2 regions of the Peribacillus sp. NJ11 genome follow, and region 2 is predicted to be linked to the other one. Evidence: a T-box and tRNA genes for the amino acid it is inferred to sense, from the RefSeq annotation. Region 2 holds a T-box; the other holds one or more tRNA genes.
The links. The T-box of region 2 lies ahead of leuS (leucine--tRNA ligase). A T-box ahead of a tRNA ligase gene usually reads a tRNA of that ligase, here a tRNA-Leu.
Positions count from the first base shown of each region.

Region 1 (8,355 bases), 990 kb from region 2:
AACTTCACCCTGGACATGGGTAGATCACCTGGTTTCGGGTCTACGACCTCATACTCATTCGCCCTATTCAGACTCGCTTTCGCTGCGGCTCCGTCTTATCAACTTAACCTCGCATGAAATCGTAACTCGCCGGTTCATTCTACAAAAGGCACGCCATTACCCATTAACGGGCTTTGACTACTTGTAGGCACACGGTTTCAGGATCTATTTCACTCCCCTTCCGGGGTGCTTTTCACCTTTCCCTCACGGTACTGGTTCACTATCGGTCACTAGGGAGTATTTAGCCTTGGGAGATGGTCCTCCCTGCTTCCGACGGGATTTCTCGTGTCCCGCCGTACTCAGGATCCACTCAGGAGGGAACGAAGTTTCAACTACAGGGTTTTTACCTTCTTTGACGGACCTTTCCAGATCACTTCATTTACCCCGTTCCTTTGTAACTCCATGTTGAGTGTCCTACAACCCCAAGAGGCAAGCCTCTTGGTTTGGGCTAATTCCGTTTCGCTCGCCGCTACTCAGGAAATCGCATTTGCTTTCTCTTCCTCCGGGTACTTAGATGTTTCAGTTCCCCGGGTCTGCCTTCAGTACCCTATGTATTCAGGTAAAGATACTGTTCCATTACGAACAGTGGGTTTCCCCATTCGGAAATCTCCGGATCAAAGCTTACTTACAGCTCCCCGAAGCATATCGGTGTTAGTCCCGTCCTTCATCGGCTCCTAGTGCCAAGGCATCCACCGTGCGCCCTTTCTAACTTAACCGTTAAAAAGATCTTACAGATGCTTTGAAAAAAATTAATTGCCTTCTATCTATTATCTAGTTTTCAAGGAACAAAGCAGAAAGAATCCATCACATCGTGATGTTTTTCTTCCCTATCTGAATGAATTACTCATTCAAAACTGAACAAAACAAAAGCGCTCTCGTAATTATCCTTAGAAAGGAGGTGATCCAGCCGCACCTTCCGATACGGCTACCTTGTTACGACTTCACCCCAATCATCTGTCCCACCTTAGGCGGCTGGCTCCATAAAGGTTACCTCACCGACTTCGGGTGTTACAAACTCTCGTGGTGTGACGGGCGGTGTGTACAAGGCCCGGGAACGTATTCACCGCGGCATGCTGATCCGCGATTACTAGCGATTCCGGCTTCATGTAGGCGAGTTGCAGCCTACAATCCGAACTGAGAATGGCTTTATGGGATTCGCTTACCTTCGCAGGTTTGCAGCCCTTTGTACCATCCATTGTAGCACGTGTGTAGCCCAGGTCATAAGGGGCATGATGATTTGACGTCATCCCCACCTTCCTCCGGTTTGTCACCGGCAGTCACCTTAGAGTGCCCAACTGAATGCTGGCAACTAAGATCAAGGGTTGCGCTCGTTGCGGGACTTAACCCAACATCTCACGACACGAGCTGACGACAACCATGCACCACCTGTCACTCTGTCCCCCGAAGGGGAAAGCCCTATCTCTAGGGTTGTCAGAGGATGTCAAGACCTGGTAAGGTTCTTCGCGTTGCTTCGAATTAAACCACATGCTCCACCGCTTGTGCGGGCCCCCGTCAATTCCTTTGAGTTTCAGCCTTGCGGCCGTACTCCCCAGGCGGAGTGCTTAATGCGTTAGCTGCAGCACTAAAGGGCGGAAACCCTCTAACACTTAGCACTCATCGTTTACGGCGTGGACTACCAGGGTATCTAATCCTGTTTGCTCCCCACGCTTTCGCGCCTCAGTGTCAGTTACAGACCAGAAAGTCGCCTTCGCCACTGGTGTTCCTCCAAATCTCTACGCATTTCACCGCTACACTTGGAATTCCACTTTCCTCTTCTGCACTCAAGTTCCCCAGTTTCCAATGACCCTCCACGGTTGAGCCGTGGGCTTTCACATCAGACTTAAGGAACCACCTGCGCGCGCTTTACGCCCAATAATTCCGGACAACGCTTGCCACCTACGTATTACCGCGGCTGCTGGCACGTAGTTAGCCGTGGCTTTCTGGTTAGGTACCGTCAAGGTACCAGCAGTTACTCTGGTACTTGTTCTTCCCTAACAACAGAACTTTACGACCCGAAGGCCTTCTTCGTTCACGCGGCGTTGCTCCGTCAGACTTTCGTCCATTGCGGAAGATTCCCTACTGCTGCCTCCCGTAGGAGTCTGGGCCGTGTCTCAGTCCCAGTGTGGCCGATCACCCTCTCAGGTCGGCTACGCATCGTCGCCTTGGTGAGCCATTACCTCACCAACTAGCTAATGCGCCGCGGGCCCATCTATAAGTGACAGCCGAAACCGTCTTTCCATCTTCTCTCATGCGAGAAAAGAACGTATCCGGTATTAGCTCCGGTTTCCCGAAGTTATCCCAGTCTTATAGGCAGGTTGCCCACGTGTTACTCACCCGTCCGCCGCTAATCTCAGGGAGCAAGCTCCCATCGATTCGCTCGACTTGCATGTATTAGGCACGCCGCCAGCGTTCGTCCTGAGCCAGGATCAAACTCTCCGAAGAAATGTTTGACTTGCTCATTTTGCTTTTTTTGATAGTGTGTGCTCACTTAAAATTTAACGTTGGCGCTTTGTTTTGTTCAGTTTTCAAAGAGCAATAATAATATTGGAGCGGGTGAAGAGAATCGAACTCTCATCATCAGCTTGGAAGGCTGAGGTTTTACCACTAAACTACACCCGCATTTAATTTTTAAGATATTTTCAGAAAGAATGGTCGGGAAGACAGGATTCGAACCTGCGACCCCTTGGTCCCAAACCAAGTGCTCTACCAAGCTGAGCTACTTCCCGTAAAATATGGTGCGCCCGGCGGGAGTCGAACCTACAACCTTCTGATTCGTAGTCAGATGCTCTATCCAATTGAGCTACGGGCGCTAATTTCTATGATGTTATTGGTGCGGCCGAGAGGAGTCGAACCTCCACGGGGTTTCCCCCACTAGGCCCTCAACCTAGCGCGTCTGCCATTCCGCCACGACCGCGAAAGCGACTTTGTAAGTTTAACACCTTTTCAACTTGATGTCAAGAAGAAAATTATCAGTGCGGGTGAAGGGACTTGAACCCCCACGCCTTGCGGCGCCAGATCCTAAGTCTGGTGCGTCTGCCAATTCCGCCACACCCGCGAAAATAAATGGTGAGCCATGAAGGATTCGAACCTTCGACCCTCTGATTAAAAGTCAGATGCTCTACCAACTGAGCTAATGGCTCCAAATGAAAATGGCTGGGCTAGAAGGGATCGAACCTTCGCATGACGGAATCAAAATCCGTTGCCTTACCGCTTGGCTATAGCCCATTAATCAAATACTAATTAACAGCCAGGTTAATATTATATCACGATAATATTATTTTAGCAAGTATTTTTTAAAAAAATGGCGGTCCCGACGGGAATCGAACCCGCGATCTCCTGCGTGACAGGCAGGCATGTTAACCGCTACACCACGGGACCAGCATTATTAGAAAGTGACCCATACGGGATTCGAACCCGTGTTACCGCCGTGAAAGGGCGGTGTCTTAACCGCTTGACCAATGGGCCTTGATAAAATGTGTAACTGGCGGAGAAGGAGGGATTTGAACCCTCGCGCCGCTTACGCGACCTACACCCTTAGCAGGGGCGCCTCTTCAGCCTCTTGAGTACTTCCCCAAAAAAATGGCTCCGCAGGTAGGACTCGAACCTACGACCGTTCGGTTAACAGCCGAATGCTCTACCACTGAGCTACTGCGGAATAATGAAAATTGGGTTCCTTTTTCACGCTCAAGGACCTTAATGTTTGTCGTGAAGAACAAGTTGTTATCTTGTCGACTCTTATGATTATAAAGAGGTTGCAACCTAAAGTCAAGGGTTCTTTTGTGTTTTTTTATATTTTTGTTTTTTCTTCCTTGAACCCTTGGTAAATCAACGTTCCACGACATTTACCACAAACGAAACGGATAGTGTCGATTCGTTTTTTTCTTATATACACCTGCTGACAGTCTTCACATTTATATTGAATAGTATTCATCTTTCTCTTTACTTGGTTTGATGGGAGTGGCTCACAAAATCTCGGTGCCCCGACTTTTTTGAGTAATTGCTTAAAGTCCGCATCACGATGCTGATACCCTTTCTTCTCGATGTGCAGATGATAATGGCACAATTCATGTTTTATGATGCCAATCATTTCTTCCACACCGCGTTCATCAAGATACTTCTTATTGATTTCTATATTGTGTGAACGCAGCAAGTATCGTCCTCCTGTAGTTCGGAGACGCGGATTAAAAGTGGCTACGTGGTTAAAGGTCTTTTTAAAGTCTTTCAACGAAATTTCTTCGACTAGTTTTTGCAATTGCAGATTATCCATTTCCCCCTCCCTTTCCTTGGTAACATGACAACCCATTATAACATAGACTAATAATACAATAGGAAACTAAGGGAGGAAAAGCTATGCCTAATTGGTTCCAGAATCAAATACGTAAAGCCTTTTATGAAAAGGATTATTATCAAGTGAAGATGTTGAATCAATGTTGGTTTTTTTATCAAAAAAAAGAAAGTCTCCGGTTATAGATTCAACTGTGTTCGAAATATGACATACATTCGCTTCGCTAAAAAAACCCCTTCAAATTATAGAAGGAGCTTTCCATAGGCTAGATTTGATTCTTTGGCTCGAGCATAGTTAAAGATACCCTTTGCTTTTGAGAGTCGACCAGTTCTACCCAAACCGTCACAACATCCCCAACGGCAACTATATCCAATGGGTGTTTTACAAACCGGTTGCTTAGTTTGGAAATATGCACCAGTCCATCCTGTTTGACACCAATGTCCACAAACGCACCGAAATCCACAACATTCCTCACTGTGCCTTGTAATTCCATCCCAGTTTGTAGATCCTCCATTTTCAGTACATCTTGCTTAAGCAGTGGTTTTGATAATTCATCCCGAGGATCTCTTCCCGGTTTCATCAAATCATCAATGATATCTTGAATCGTAATTTCCCCAATTTCCAATTCATTGACTAACTCGGCCGGTTTTAGTTTACTTAACTCTTCATTAAGTGCATCACTGCCTAAATCCACAGATGTGAATCCCATTTTCTTCAACAATTTATTCACGGCACTGTAGTTCTCAGGATGTATCGCAGTTTGATCCAAAGGCTCATCTCCATTAATGATACGCAGGAACCCTATGCATTGTTCATATGTTTTGGCACCAAGGCGGGGAATCTTCTTTAATTCCTTCCTGCTTGAAAACTTCCCTTCCACTTCCCTTTTCTTCACAATATTTTGAGCAACCGATTTTGATAAACCAGCTACATATTGTAATAGTGACGATGAAGCGGTATTGACGTTCACGCCCACCTGGTTAACAGCTGTTTCTACTACAAAGGTGAGGGATTCCGTTAACTTTTTCTGGGACACGTCATGTTGATACTGTCCTACCCCCACGGATTGAGGATCGATTTTAACAAGTTCGGCAAGGGGATCTTGAAGCCTTCTGCCAATTGATACGGCGCTTCTCTGCTCCACTTGAAGATCCGGAAACTCTTCACGGGCAATATCCGAGGCTGAATACACACTGGCTCCCGCTTCATTAACAATAATATATGAAATATTCCCGTTCACTTCTTTTAGAATATCTGCGATGAATTGCTCTGATTCACGTGATGCGGTACCATTGCCGATTGCCACGATCTCAACCGAGAACCGCTGAAGTATTTCGATCGTTTTTTCACGGGCAGCATTAAGCTTCGCAACAGGAGGATGCGGATAGATTACACTGATATCGAGTACCTTTCCGGTTTCATCAATGACAGCCAACTTACAGCCAGTCCGATATGCCGGATCTAAGGCTAGGACCACTTTCCCTTTAAGCGGGGGCTGCAAGAGCAGGTTCCGGAGGTTTTCAGAGAAAATATGGATAGCTTGATCCTCAGCTTTTTCCGTCAGCTCTTTTCTGATTTCCCGTTCTACAGAAGGCATGATCAAACGCTTAAGTCCATCTTCAATTGCCGATTTAAGAACAACCTGGGCTTCAGATTTGTTATTTTTAATGATTTTCCGTTCCAGATGACCAATGATGATTTCCGTACGAGGCTGAATGGATATTCGTAAAACCTCTTCCTTTTCACCTCTATTTAGCGCCAACACCCGATGTGGTACGATTCTTTGAACCGGCTCCTCATATTCATAGTACATCTCAAAGATTTTTTTCTCGTCCTTCTCTTCGTTTTTCACAGTCGAAATTATTTTTCCAGCTTTGAAAATTTCAGCCCTTATCCACTTCCTTAATTCTGCATCATCGGAAATATGTTCTGCTATGATATCCTGCGCTCCTGCAATAGCCTCTTCAATAGAAGGAACTTCTTTTTCTGCCGATACGAATTCAGTGGCTTTTTCGCTTACTCGAGCATGGATTTGACATTCAAGAAGCCAAGTAGCCAGTGGTTCAAGACCCTTTTCTTTAGCGACCGTCGCTTTCGTTCTCCTTTTTTGCTTGAATGGCCTGTATAAATCTTCGACTTCCTGCAGTTTTGTCGCCTTCTCGATTTGCCTTGTTAATTCTTCTGTCAATTTCCCCTGTTCACCAATCGAACGCGTAACTTCCGCTTTCCTCTGGCCTAAGTTTTCCAGGTAGTTCCACCTCTCCATGATGGATCGAATCTGCACTTCATCAAGTGAACCTGTCATTTCTTTTCTATATCGGGCAATAAAGGGAACAGTATTCCCCTCTTGCAGCATCTGTATGACGTTTTGAACTTGATGATTTTTCAAAGTTAGCTCATTGGATATTTGTTTAATCAATTCTTTTAAGGTATCTTCTACAACGATCATTATGTTTACCCCCAACCTTTTGATCTTATATATATATAGTCTAGCAAATGAGAGATGAAGTTGCGAATTCAACACAAAAAAGCTCACTTCCGAATTACGAGGAAAGTAAGCTTCCTAAAATGAAAGTTGTATCATCTGCAGTTGTTGGACTGCTTTCTAAAATGCATTTGGCGTTCTTATCGATAGGGACCAGCCTTTTTAAAAAAGATTTAGCTCCCTTAAGTTCTAAACCATCGGAATGAAGAATGAATTTTGCATTTGGTTCAAATTTGTAGCTTTGCGTCCGGTATTTTTGTTTCCTGCCGGATAAATACCCTGTAACAGGTAAAGGGTAAACTAGTTTGTCGTCGCTTGGATTATACAGGAAAAAGCGGATGTTACCCACTGAACTGTATACAAATTCATTCTTGTCATAAAATATCTTCAAAATGGAAACGGCGGCCCCCCGCTTATCGATTAAAACTTGATTACACACTGCCATTAGTGATTCTACATCCAACTCATGATTACGTTTTACTTCCTCGATGACGGCATGGGAAGATTCGTAAGCGTTTTTCCCGCTACCTAGCCCATCAGCCAGTACACACACAAAGTATTCTTTCGTATGAAGAAAGAAGTAATCATCACCACAATAAACCATCCCGTTTTTAGAGGATTGAGAGACAACGACTTCAATTCTTTCTCCCCTCAGAATATCTTTGATCACTGAATTAACTCCGAGTTTTCAGCATTAATCGCTTCTTGAAGTTTCTTGATCGCGCGTCGCTGGAGTCTCGACACATGCATTTGAGAAATTCCAAGTTTATCGCCAGCTTCTTTTTGACTTAAATTTTCTAAATAAGTATGTTGAATGATCATCTTTTCACGGTCACTTAACACATGCAGCACCTTTTCGAGCACGAGGCGCTGATTGACCTTTTCAAAACCTTCATCTACATTACCGAATATATCAAGTAATGTGACAGTACCGCCATCAGAGTCCGCCTCAATAGAATGATCAACAGATAAAGCTTGATAGCTTTTTCCCATTTCCATCGCTTCTAAAACTTCTTCTTCAGTCACTCCTATACAATCGGCTATTTCATCTATTCTTGGTGAACGATGAAGTGTCGTTGTTAATTCCTCGACAGTCACCCTGATTTTTGGACCAAGTTCCTTTATTCTTCTTGGCACATGGACACTCCATGTTTTGTCACGCAAGAACCTTTTGATTTCCCCAATTATAGTAGGGACGGCAAATGCCTCAAAGCTCTTACCAAAGGATTCATCATATCGTCGGATGGCACCTAATAAACCAATCATGCCGACCTGGGAGATATCCTCCTGAAACGATTTTCCTTTCGCGTACTTACGGGAGATTGTTTCAACCAAACTTTTATAATGGATGACTAGATTGCTCTGTGCTTCATCATCTTGGTCTTGCTGATAAGCTCTAATCCATTCATTTACCTGTTCTCTTTGTGCCTGATTAGGTTGAGACTGTTTTTGCATCCATCTCCACCTGCTCTCCTTCTAAAAACTTAGTCATAAATACTGTAACCCCGTCATGCTGATGAATTTTCACATCATCCATCAGAGTTTC
Region 1 is NZ_JAUCFO010000001.1:821,008-829,362, forward strand. Features, by position in the region: rRNA gene QUF86_RS03920 (23S ribosomal RNA) at 1-755, opposite strand, end outside; rRNA gene QUF86_RS03925 (16S ribosomal RNA) at 931-2,481, opposite strand; tRNA gene QUF86_RS03930 (tRNA-Gly) at 2,585-2,658, opposite strand; tRNA gene QUF86_RS03935 (tRNA-Pro) at 2,689-2,765, opposite strand; tRNA gene QUF86_RS03940 (tRNA-Arg) at 2,773-2,849, opposite strand; tRNA gene QUF86_RS03945 (tRNA-Leu) at 2,868-2,953, opposite strand; tRNA gene QUF86_RS03950 (tRNA-Leu) at 3,013-3,094, opposite strand; tRNA gene QUF86_RS03955 (tRNA-Lys) at 3,104-3,179, opposite strand; tRNA gene QUF86_RS03960 (tRNA-Gln) at 3,190-3,264, opposite strand; tRNA gene QUF86_RS03965 (tRNA-Asp) at 3,342-3,417, opposite strand; tRNA gene QUF86_RS03970 (tRNA-Glu) at 3,433-3,504, opposite strand; tRNA gene QUF86_RS03975 (tRNA-Ser) at 3,522-3,612, opposite strand; tRNA gene QUF86_RS03980 (tRNA-Asn) at 3,620-3,694, opposite strand; gene QUF86_RS03985 (SprT family protein) at 3,827-4,306, opposite strand; gene cmpA (cortex morphogenetic protein CmpA) at 4,390-4,509, shown strand; gene QUF86_RS03995 (Tex family protein) at 4,590-6,773, opposite strand; gene QUF86_RS04000 (PP2C family serine/threonine-protein phosphatase) at 6,868-7,479, opposite strand; gene sigB (RNA polymerase sigma factor SigB) at 7,476-8,264, opposite strand; gene rsbW (anti-sigma B factor RsbW) at 8,242-8,355, opposite strand, start outside.
Region 1: it has a tRNA-Leu gene. The T-box ahead of leuS (leucine--tRNA ligase) is inferred to sense a tRNA for this amino acid. The anticodon was not compared.

Region 2 (8,355 bases):
CTTGGCTAAAGTTCGTAAAGATGAAACTCTTGCTTACTTACGCCCTGATGGTAAAACACAGGTAACTGTGGAGTATGATGAGAATAACCGTCCTGTACGTGTAGATACGATCGTTATCTCTACACAGCATGATGCAGAAATTACGCTTGAACAAATTCAAGCCGATATAAAAGAACATGTGATTAAAGCAGTTGTTCCAGCTGAATTGATCGATGCTCAAACTAAGTACTTCATCAACCCGACCGGCCGTTTCGTAATTGGCGGACCTCAAGGGGATGCTGGTCTTACTGGACGTAAAATCATCGTTGATACGTACGGCGGATACGCTCGTCACGGCGGTGGTGCATTCTCTGGTAAGGATGCTACTAAAGTTGACCGTTCTGCGGCATATGCAGCGCGTTACGTTGCGAAAAACATCGTTGCCGCTGGCCTTGCTGACAAAGCGGAAGTTCAATTGGCATACGCAATTGGTGTGGCAGAGCCTGTATCGATCTCGATTGATACATTCGGAACTGGTACAGTTAGCGAAGAAGTCCTAGTTGACCTAGTTCGTGCAAACTTCGACCTTCGTCCAGCTGGTATCATCAAAATGCTTGATCTTCGTCGCCCAATCTACAAACAAACAGCTGCATACGGACATTTTGGCCGTACAGATGTCGATCTTCCATGGGAACGCACGGATAAAGCAGAAACATTAAAAGCACAAGCATAATCCATAGAAAAAAGGTGTCCCGCAAAAGCGGGGCACCTTTTTTCTATGGATTAATTTTGCCTTCAGGGGGAATAATTCAAGAAATCGATAGTTACTCTAGAGTTAGGAGTTTACTCGTGAAATTGGAGCAAATACTCGCGAGTTAGGAGCAAATACTCGTGAAATTGGAGCATTTACTCGCGAGTTAGAAGCATATACTTGTGAGTCAGGGTCGTATACTCGTGAAATTGGAGCAAATACTCAGAGTTAGGAGCAAATACTCGTGAGTTAGGAGCATTTACTCGTGAGTTAGGAGTTTACTCGTGAATTGAGTATATACTTGTGAGTCAGGGTCGTATACTCGTGAAATTGGAGCAAATACTCGTGAGTTAGGAGCAAATACTCGTGAAATTGGAGCATTTACTCGCGAATTAGGAGTATTTACTCGTTAGTTTATTTTATTCGTTCTGCCGTTTTATAGTATTGTCCTTTTTCGGCATATTCGCGTACGATTCGTTCCATATCCTGGCGATCTTCTTCGTTGATTTCGCGAATGACTTTAGCTGGGCGTCCGAATGCCAACATGTTCGGTGGAATGACTTTACCTTGGGGAACGAGACTGCCGGCACCGATAAAAGCCCCTTCGCCGATTTCCGCTGCATCAAGCACAATCGATCCCATGCCGATCAAAGCTCCTTTACGGATTTTGCAGCTATGTAAAATGACCTGATGGCCGATGGTCACTTCATCCTCGATGATCAATGGATTATTTGGGCTTTGGTGCAGGACGCTATTATCCTGTATACTGACTTTTTTCCCTATGATGGTTGGGGATACATCACCGCGAATGACGGAATTGAACCAAATTGATGATTCGTCACCAATTTTCACATCACCTGTGACGACAGCATTTTCAGCAATATATGCGCTTTCAGCGATTTCAGGTTCTTTGCCTTTAAACGGATAAATAATCATTTTCAATCATTTCCTTTCCGAAGTTAATGTTTTTATGTATTATTTTAATATACCGTATGCAAATACACTTAGCTATTTATAATACCAATGTACAACTTGTTAGATTTCTTTTTTGTCGAAAATCACGAATATGGTTATAATTTATATATATTATTTTAACTATCATGGATCGTATACAACAAGTGAAATGTGAAAGGGGGATTTCGAATGTGGAAATGGGAGACAGAAGGAGACGCAAAAGGCGTCATTGTCATCATTCATGGGGCTATGGAGCATCACGGCCGTTATAAGTGGGTTACACAAATGTGGCTTTCAGCCGGATACCATGTGGTCATGGGCGACCTTCCTGGGCAGGGAATGACAACACGCGCCTACCGGGGACATATCGATTCCTTTGATGAATATTTAGATGAAGTGAAAAGCTGGATAGAAGATGCCTACGAATATTCGCTACCGGTGTTTTTACTTGGTCACAGCATGGGCGGTTTGATCTCGATACGCCTTCTTCAGGAAGAGGAATGGGACATTGCAGGGGTGATTCTATCTTCACCATGCTTAGGCCTCATGACGAAGCCGCCGAAGTTCATGACAGCCCTCTCTCATGGTTTGAACATCGTGATGCCAAAGTTCAGGGTAGATTCCGGGTTGACACCTGAAATGGCAACGAGAAGTTCTGAAGTTCGTGAATCCGATAGAAACGATACCCTATATATCACAAAGGTTTCGATTCGTTGGTATCGCGAGCTTGCACAGGCTATGAAGGATGCTTTTGAAGAGATTCCCGAAATTCAGGATGTACCGCTTTTGGTCATGCAGGGCGGAGATGACAAAATCGTGAATAAGAAGGCGGTTCGTGAGTGGTTTAATTATAACTTGGCCAGTGAAAAGCAATATAAGGAATGGCCGAAGCTTTATCATGAAATCTTTAACGAGCCAGAGCGTGATGATGTATTTCAATATGCACTGAGTTTTGTTGAAAATCGTTTAAAGATATTAGGGTATGTCGTTTGATCGGTACATACTGCGGGATATAATGAAAAAGCTGCCGAAGTGAGACCTTTGGCAGCTTTTTTTATTTGGATCAACCTGTTTTTGTAAGCAATTCGTTCGTCTTGATGACCGGTGCACGGAATACATTACAAGTATCTTTTTATAATGTGGAGGATATTGGCGAATAGGTCTAGTCATTTTCATATTTTGTTCCATGCACCCTTCGAGTGGGGGCTTAAACGAATGTCTAATGCAAAAACACCGTTACTAAAGAACGGTGTCATGCGTGATCATCTCTTTTCAATCGCCACGATGAATGGCGGATTGTTGGCTTGGTTGATGAAACCGTATTTCAGGATATGCGCTTTCTGTTGAGGAAAGTCCCGTACATAATCCATCAATGCATCCCGTTCTTCAGATCCCCCTGGATGTCCATGGTAAATGACGAGGATGATAATGCCTTCTGGTGCCAGCATCTCGAACAGCTGTTCAATGGCCGATATCGTCGTATCTGCTTGGGTGATGATTGATTTGTCTCCGCCAGGAAGGTAGCCTAGGTTGAATATGGCACCTGTGATCTTTCCGGAATGTTCTTGCCTGATGTATTTGCTCAATTGTTCATGCCCATCGTGAATGAGGGTGCAGTGCGCTTGTAAATTCTCGGCCTTCAGTTTCGCCGCTGTGGTTTGGAGGGCTTCTTTCTGAATGTCAAAACTATAGACATGTCCGTTTTCACCTGTAAGTCCTGCAAGAAAGACCGTATCAAAACCGTTGCCCATCGTGCCATCAATGCTTATATCCCCAGGCTGAACAGCCTTTTCAAGCAGAATCCTGGCGAATGGCAAAATTCGATCAAGCTTCATGTTTGTACCTCCGTCTGATGATTTTTCCCCTGCCAGCTGTTGCGGCGTTTCAATTCGGCGTCAATGGCATTCAAGACATCCCATTTATTGACGCTCCACATTGGTCCGATCATCAAATCGATCGGACCGTCACCCGTAATGCGGTGAACGATCATTTCTGGAGGGATAATTTCCAACTGGTCACATACCAGGCTGACATAATCGTCACGGTCGAGAAACTCAAGTAGGCCCTTTTCATATTGTTTGACCATTGGTGTCCCTTTTAATAGATGAAGTAAATGGATCTTTATACCCTGCACATCGAGTTTGGCGACTTCCCGGGCTGTTTCCATCATCATTTCGTAATCTTCCTGAGGAAGACCATTGATGATATGGGAGCATACGCGGATGCCGTGTTTACGCAGTTTATCGACACCCTCTTTGTAGCAATTGAAGTCATGGGCACGGTTGATCATCGTCGCGGTCTTTTCATGAACCGTCTGGAGACCGAGTTCCACCCATAGGTAAGTGCGCTCGTTCAATTCCGCTAAATACTCGACTACATCATCTGGGAGGCAATCCGGGCGTGTCGCGATGGAGAGTCCGACGACACCTTCCTGGGTCAATACACTTTCATATTTCTCGCGAAGCTCTGCCACGGGTGCATGGGTATTCGTGAACGCTTGGAAATAGGCCATATATTTTCCGTCTTTCCATTTATGATGCATCCGTTCGCTGATTTTCTTAAACTGGACGTCTAACGGTTCAACCCTGCTGCCCGCAAAGTCACCGGAGCCTGAGGCACTGCAGAAGGTGCAGCCTCCATGCGCAACGGTGCCATCACGGTTCGGGCAGTCGAAACCGCCATCCAGGGCAACTTTAAAAACCTTATGTCCAAAATGATTTCTCAAGTGGTAATTCCATGTATGATATCGTTTGTTATCCGTTGCATATATAAACGGGTTTGCTTGATTCAAATCAGCAACCTCCTAATTAAAAATAAAGCGCAACATATATTATACAACATTCTGGCAGCTAGGTCTTTTTTTGAAAAATAAGCGTATACTGTATACTTGAAGGTTAAAATTTAGCTGCTATTTTCAGTATATCTAATGAATGACTATATCCAATCGGGAGCTGATGGACATGACCGGTCAAGTTGAAGAAGCGATTAATCAAATGAAAAAGAAATTAGCCGAAAATAATCAGGTGATCGAAGTAAATGAAGATGGGTTCATATACAAAGCCACTTGCACCTTCAATTCACCTGCTTCGGATGAACAAATTCATTCCTTTGAAAAGAAAACCGGATTGCTTCTGCCCGATGATTATAAAGAGTTTTTAAAAATAACGAATGGATGCCGTCTATTCGATAATGTGGAATCTGGCGGGGAAAATGATTTATACAGCCTGGATGATATTGTTAATTACACATATGAAAATTCATACGAAGGATGCTATAAAGTGGCATGCATTTATCAAGATAATATCGTGATAGATGGGGAAGCCGTCGCTAAAGGTGATAAGGATTATTTAATGGTAAAAGGCCATATCGATGATTTTGAAGAAGGCGAGAAACTCCATATGAGTTTTGCCGAGTGGATCGAGCAGTTCATTTCCCATCATGGGGAGAAGTTTTGGGATAAAGGTTGATTCCTCAAAAAAAATGATAATCCACTCGATATTTGCTCAAACTAAACAAGATGATTCCGAATCATCCACATGAGACGCGAAGGAGAGGGTTTGTAATGGCAACCAGACAATCCGTCGATCATTTTTTAGAGCAATGTGAAGGAGCTCTCCATTTTGCAGAGTTTGAATTTAACGAGGCCTCACGGCAGGAGCATTATGATGATGAACAATTTCAAAATTCGCAAAGGTATATCGAAGAGGCTTTGACGGATATGGAACGATTGTATGCCAGTTCGAATGCCCAACAACGGGATATGCTTTCGCGGATGCGGCAGCAGTTGAATGAATTGAAAAATGAAATGATTTTACTGCGGCATTAAAGGGAAGCAAGGGAGCTATGGATGCATAGCTCCCTTTTTTGCACGATTTTCCTTGAATTCGCATATATAATGAAAAACCTGTCGATAATGTTTATGTACGGCTATTGCAATTATCGGTGAAATTGAATAGAATTAATATAATCAAATATTCTCATAAAGACTATGATGAGGAACAGTAGCGATTTGATTCCAGTAAAGAGAGTTGACGGGTGGTGCAAGTCAACCTGGGAGGGTCGTGAACTCCCCTTGGAGTTCCGGGTGTGAAGGTAAAAAGTAATGCCTGGCGTTTTAATCCATGTTACGGATGTTTTAAGCTGGGCGGATTTTAGCTATCGCCAATGTGGGTGGTACCGCGGGAAGATATACATAATCCTCTCGTCCCTATTTTGGGATGAGGGGTTTTTTATTGTTTTTTATACGGAAATTAGGAGGAAATCAAATGAGTTTTGACCATAGAAGCATAGAAACGAAATGGCAGCAGTATTGGGAAGGCAATAAGACATTCAAAACGGGTGAAGAAAGCGGCAAACGCAAATTCTACGCGCTGGATATGTTCCCATACCCTTCAGGCGCAGGTCTTCATGTGGGGCACCCGGAAGGTTATACGGCAAGCGATATCCTAGCACGTATGAAACGGGCGCAGGGGTATAATGTTTTACACCCGATCGGCTGGGATGCATTTGGACTTCCGGCAGAGCAATATGCGATCGATACGGGAAATGATCCAGCTGAATTCACGGAGCACAATATCAACACGTTCCGCCGCCAAATCAAAGCCCTTGGTTTTTCTTATGATTGGGATCGCGAAATAAACACGACAGATCCCGACTATTACAAATGGACGCAATGGATCTTCTTGAAATTATATGAAAAGGGCCTTGCATATATTGATGAAGTGGCCGTTAACTGGTGTCCGGCTCTTGGCACGGTATTGGCGAACGAAGAAGTCATCGATGGAAAAAGTGAGCGTGGAGGCCATCCGGTTGAGCGCCGCCCGATGAAACAATGGATGCTTCGAATCACGGCTTATGCGGACCGCTTAATCGACGATTTGAATGATGTGGATTGGCCTGAAAACATCAAGGATATGCAACGTAACTGGATTGGACGTTCCGAGGGAGCGGAGGTTACATTCAATATCGATGGCTTTGAAGATGCATTCACGGTGTTCACGACCCGTCCGGATACGTTATTCGGTGCAACATATGCCGTATTGGCACCTGAACATCACTTTGTCGATAAAATTACGACAGCTGATCAAAGGTCGGCAGTCGACGCATATTTAGATGAAGTGAAACATAAAAGCGATTTGGAAAGAACAGACTTGGCTAAGGATAAATCAGGCGTGTTCACGGGGGCATATGCCATTAACCCGGTAAACGGCGAAAAAATGCCGATCTGGATTGCTGATTACGTGTTGATCAGCTACGGAACAGGTGCGATCATGGCCGTTCCTGCGCATGATGAGCGGGATTATGAATTTGCAGTCAAGTTCAACTTGCCGATCAAGGAAGTCGTAGCTGGCGGAGATGTGACAAGTGAAGCATATACAGGCGATGGCCTTCATGTGAATTCGGAATTCCTTGATGGATTGAATAAAGAAGAAGGCATTTCAACCATGATCAAATGGCTGGAAGAAAAAGAAATCGGTACGAAGAAAATAACATACCGTCTTCGCGACTGGTTATTCAGCCGTCAGCGTTACTGGGGTGAACCGATTCCAATCATTCATTGGGAAGACGGCACGATGTCTGCAGTGAAGGAAGAAGAACTTCCATTGATTTTACCGAAAGCTACGGACATCAAGCCTTCGGGTACAGGCGAATCACCACTTGCGAACATTACGGAATGGGTAAACGTAACGGATGAAAACGGACGAAAAGGGCGCCGCGAGACAAATACGATGCCACAATGGGCAGGCAGCAGCTGGTACTTCCTTCGTTATATCGATCCGGACAACAAGGAAGCACTTGCAGATCCTGAAAAATTAAAAGAATGGATGCCGGTCGACATTTATATTGGCGGCGCTGAGCATGCGGTGCTTCACTTGCTTTACGCTCGTTTCTGGCATAAATTCCTGTACGATATCGGTGTCGTGCCAACGAAGGAACCTTTCCAAAACCTATTTAACCAAGGGATGATCCTTGGCGAGAATAATGAAAAAATGAGTAAATCCAAAGGGAATGTCGTGAACCCGGATGATATCGTTGAAAGCCATGGTGCAGATACACTTCGCATGTACGAAATGTTCATGGGACCATTGGATGCTTCGATTGCCTGGTCTACAAACGGATTGGACGGTTCCCGCAGATTCCTTGACCGCATCTGGCGTTTATTAGTCAACGAAGACGGTTCGATCACAGATAAGATGACCGAAACGGATGACACGGGCAAGCTTGAAAAAGTCTATCATCAAACGGTTAAAAAAGTGACCGAGAATTATGAAGAATTGAAATTCAATACGGCGATTTCACAATTGATGGTCTTCATCAATGATGCTTATAAAGCGGATTCGCTTCCTAAAGTATATATCGAAGGCTTCGTCAAATTGCTTGCACCGGTTGCACCGCATATCGCTGAAGAGCTTTGGTCTAAACTAGGCCATTCCGAGAGCATCACATACGGAACATGGCCGGCGTTCGACGAAGCGAAGTTAGTGGATAACGAAGTCGAAATCGTCATCCAAATCAACGGAAAAGTCAAAACGAAATTAATGGTGCCGACTGACACTACGAAAGAAAAGTTGGAAGAAATTGCGATGGGTGATGATTCCATCAAAGAACAAATCGATGGGAAAACCATCCGTAAAGTCATTGCTGTACCAGGTAAATTAGTCAATATCGTC
Region 2 is NZ_JAUCFO010000001.1:1,814,804-1,823,158, forward strand. Features, by position in the region: gene metK (methionine adenosyltransferase) at 1-712, shown strand, start outside; gene QUF86_RS09005 (gamma carbonic anhydrase) at 1,145-1,663, opposite strand; gene QUF86_RS09010 (alpha/beta hydrolase) at 1,874-2,677, shown strand; gene mnmM (tRNA 5-(aminomethyl)-2-thiouridylate-methyltransferase MnmM) at 2,947-3,519, opposite strand; gene mnmL (tRNA modification radical SAM protein MnmL/YtqA) at 3,516-4,475, opposite strand; gene QUF86_RS09025 (SMI1/KNR4 family protein) at 4,645-5,151, shown strand; gene QUF86_RS09030 (DUF2524 family protein) at 5,247-5,510, shown strand; T-box leader at 5,664-5,896, shown strand; gene leuS (leucine--tRNA ligase) at 5,950-8,355, shown strand, end outside.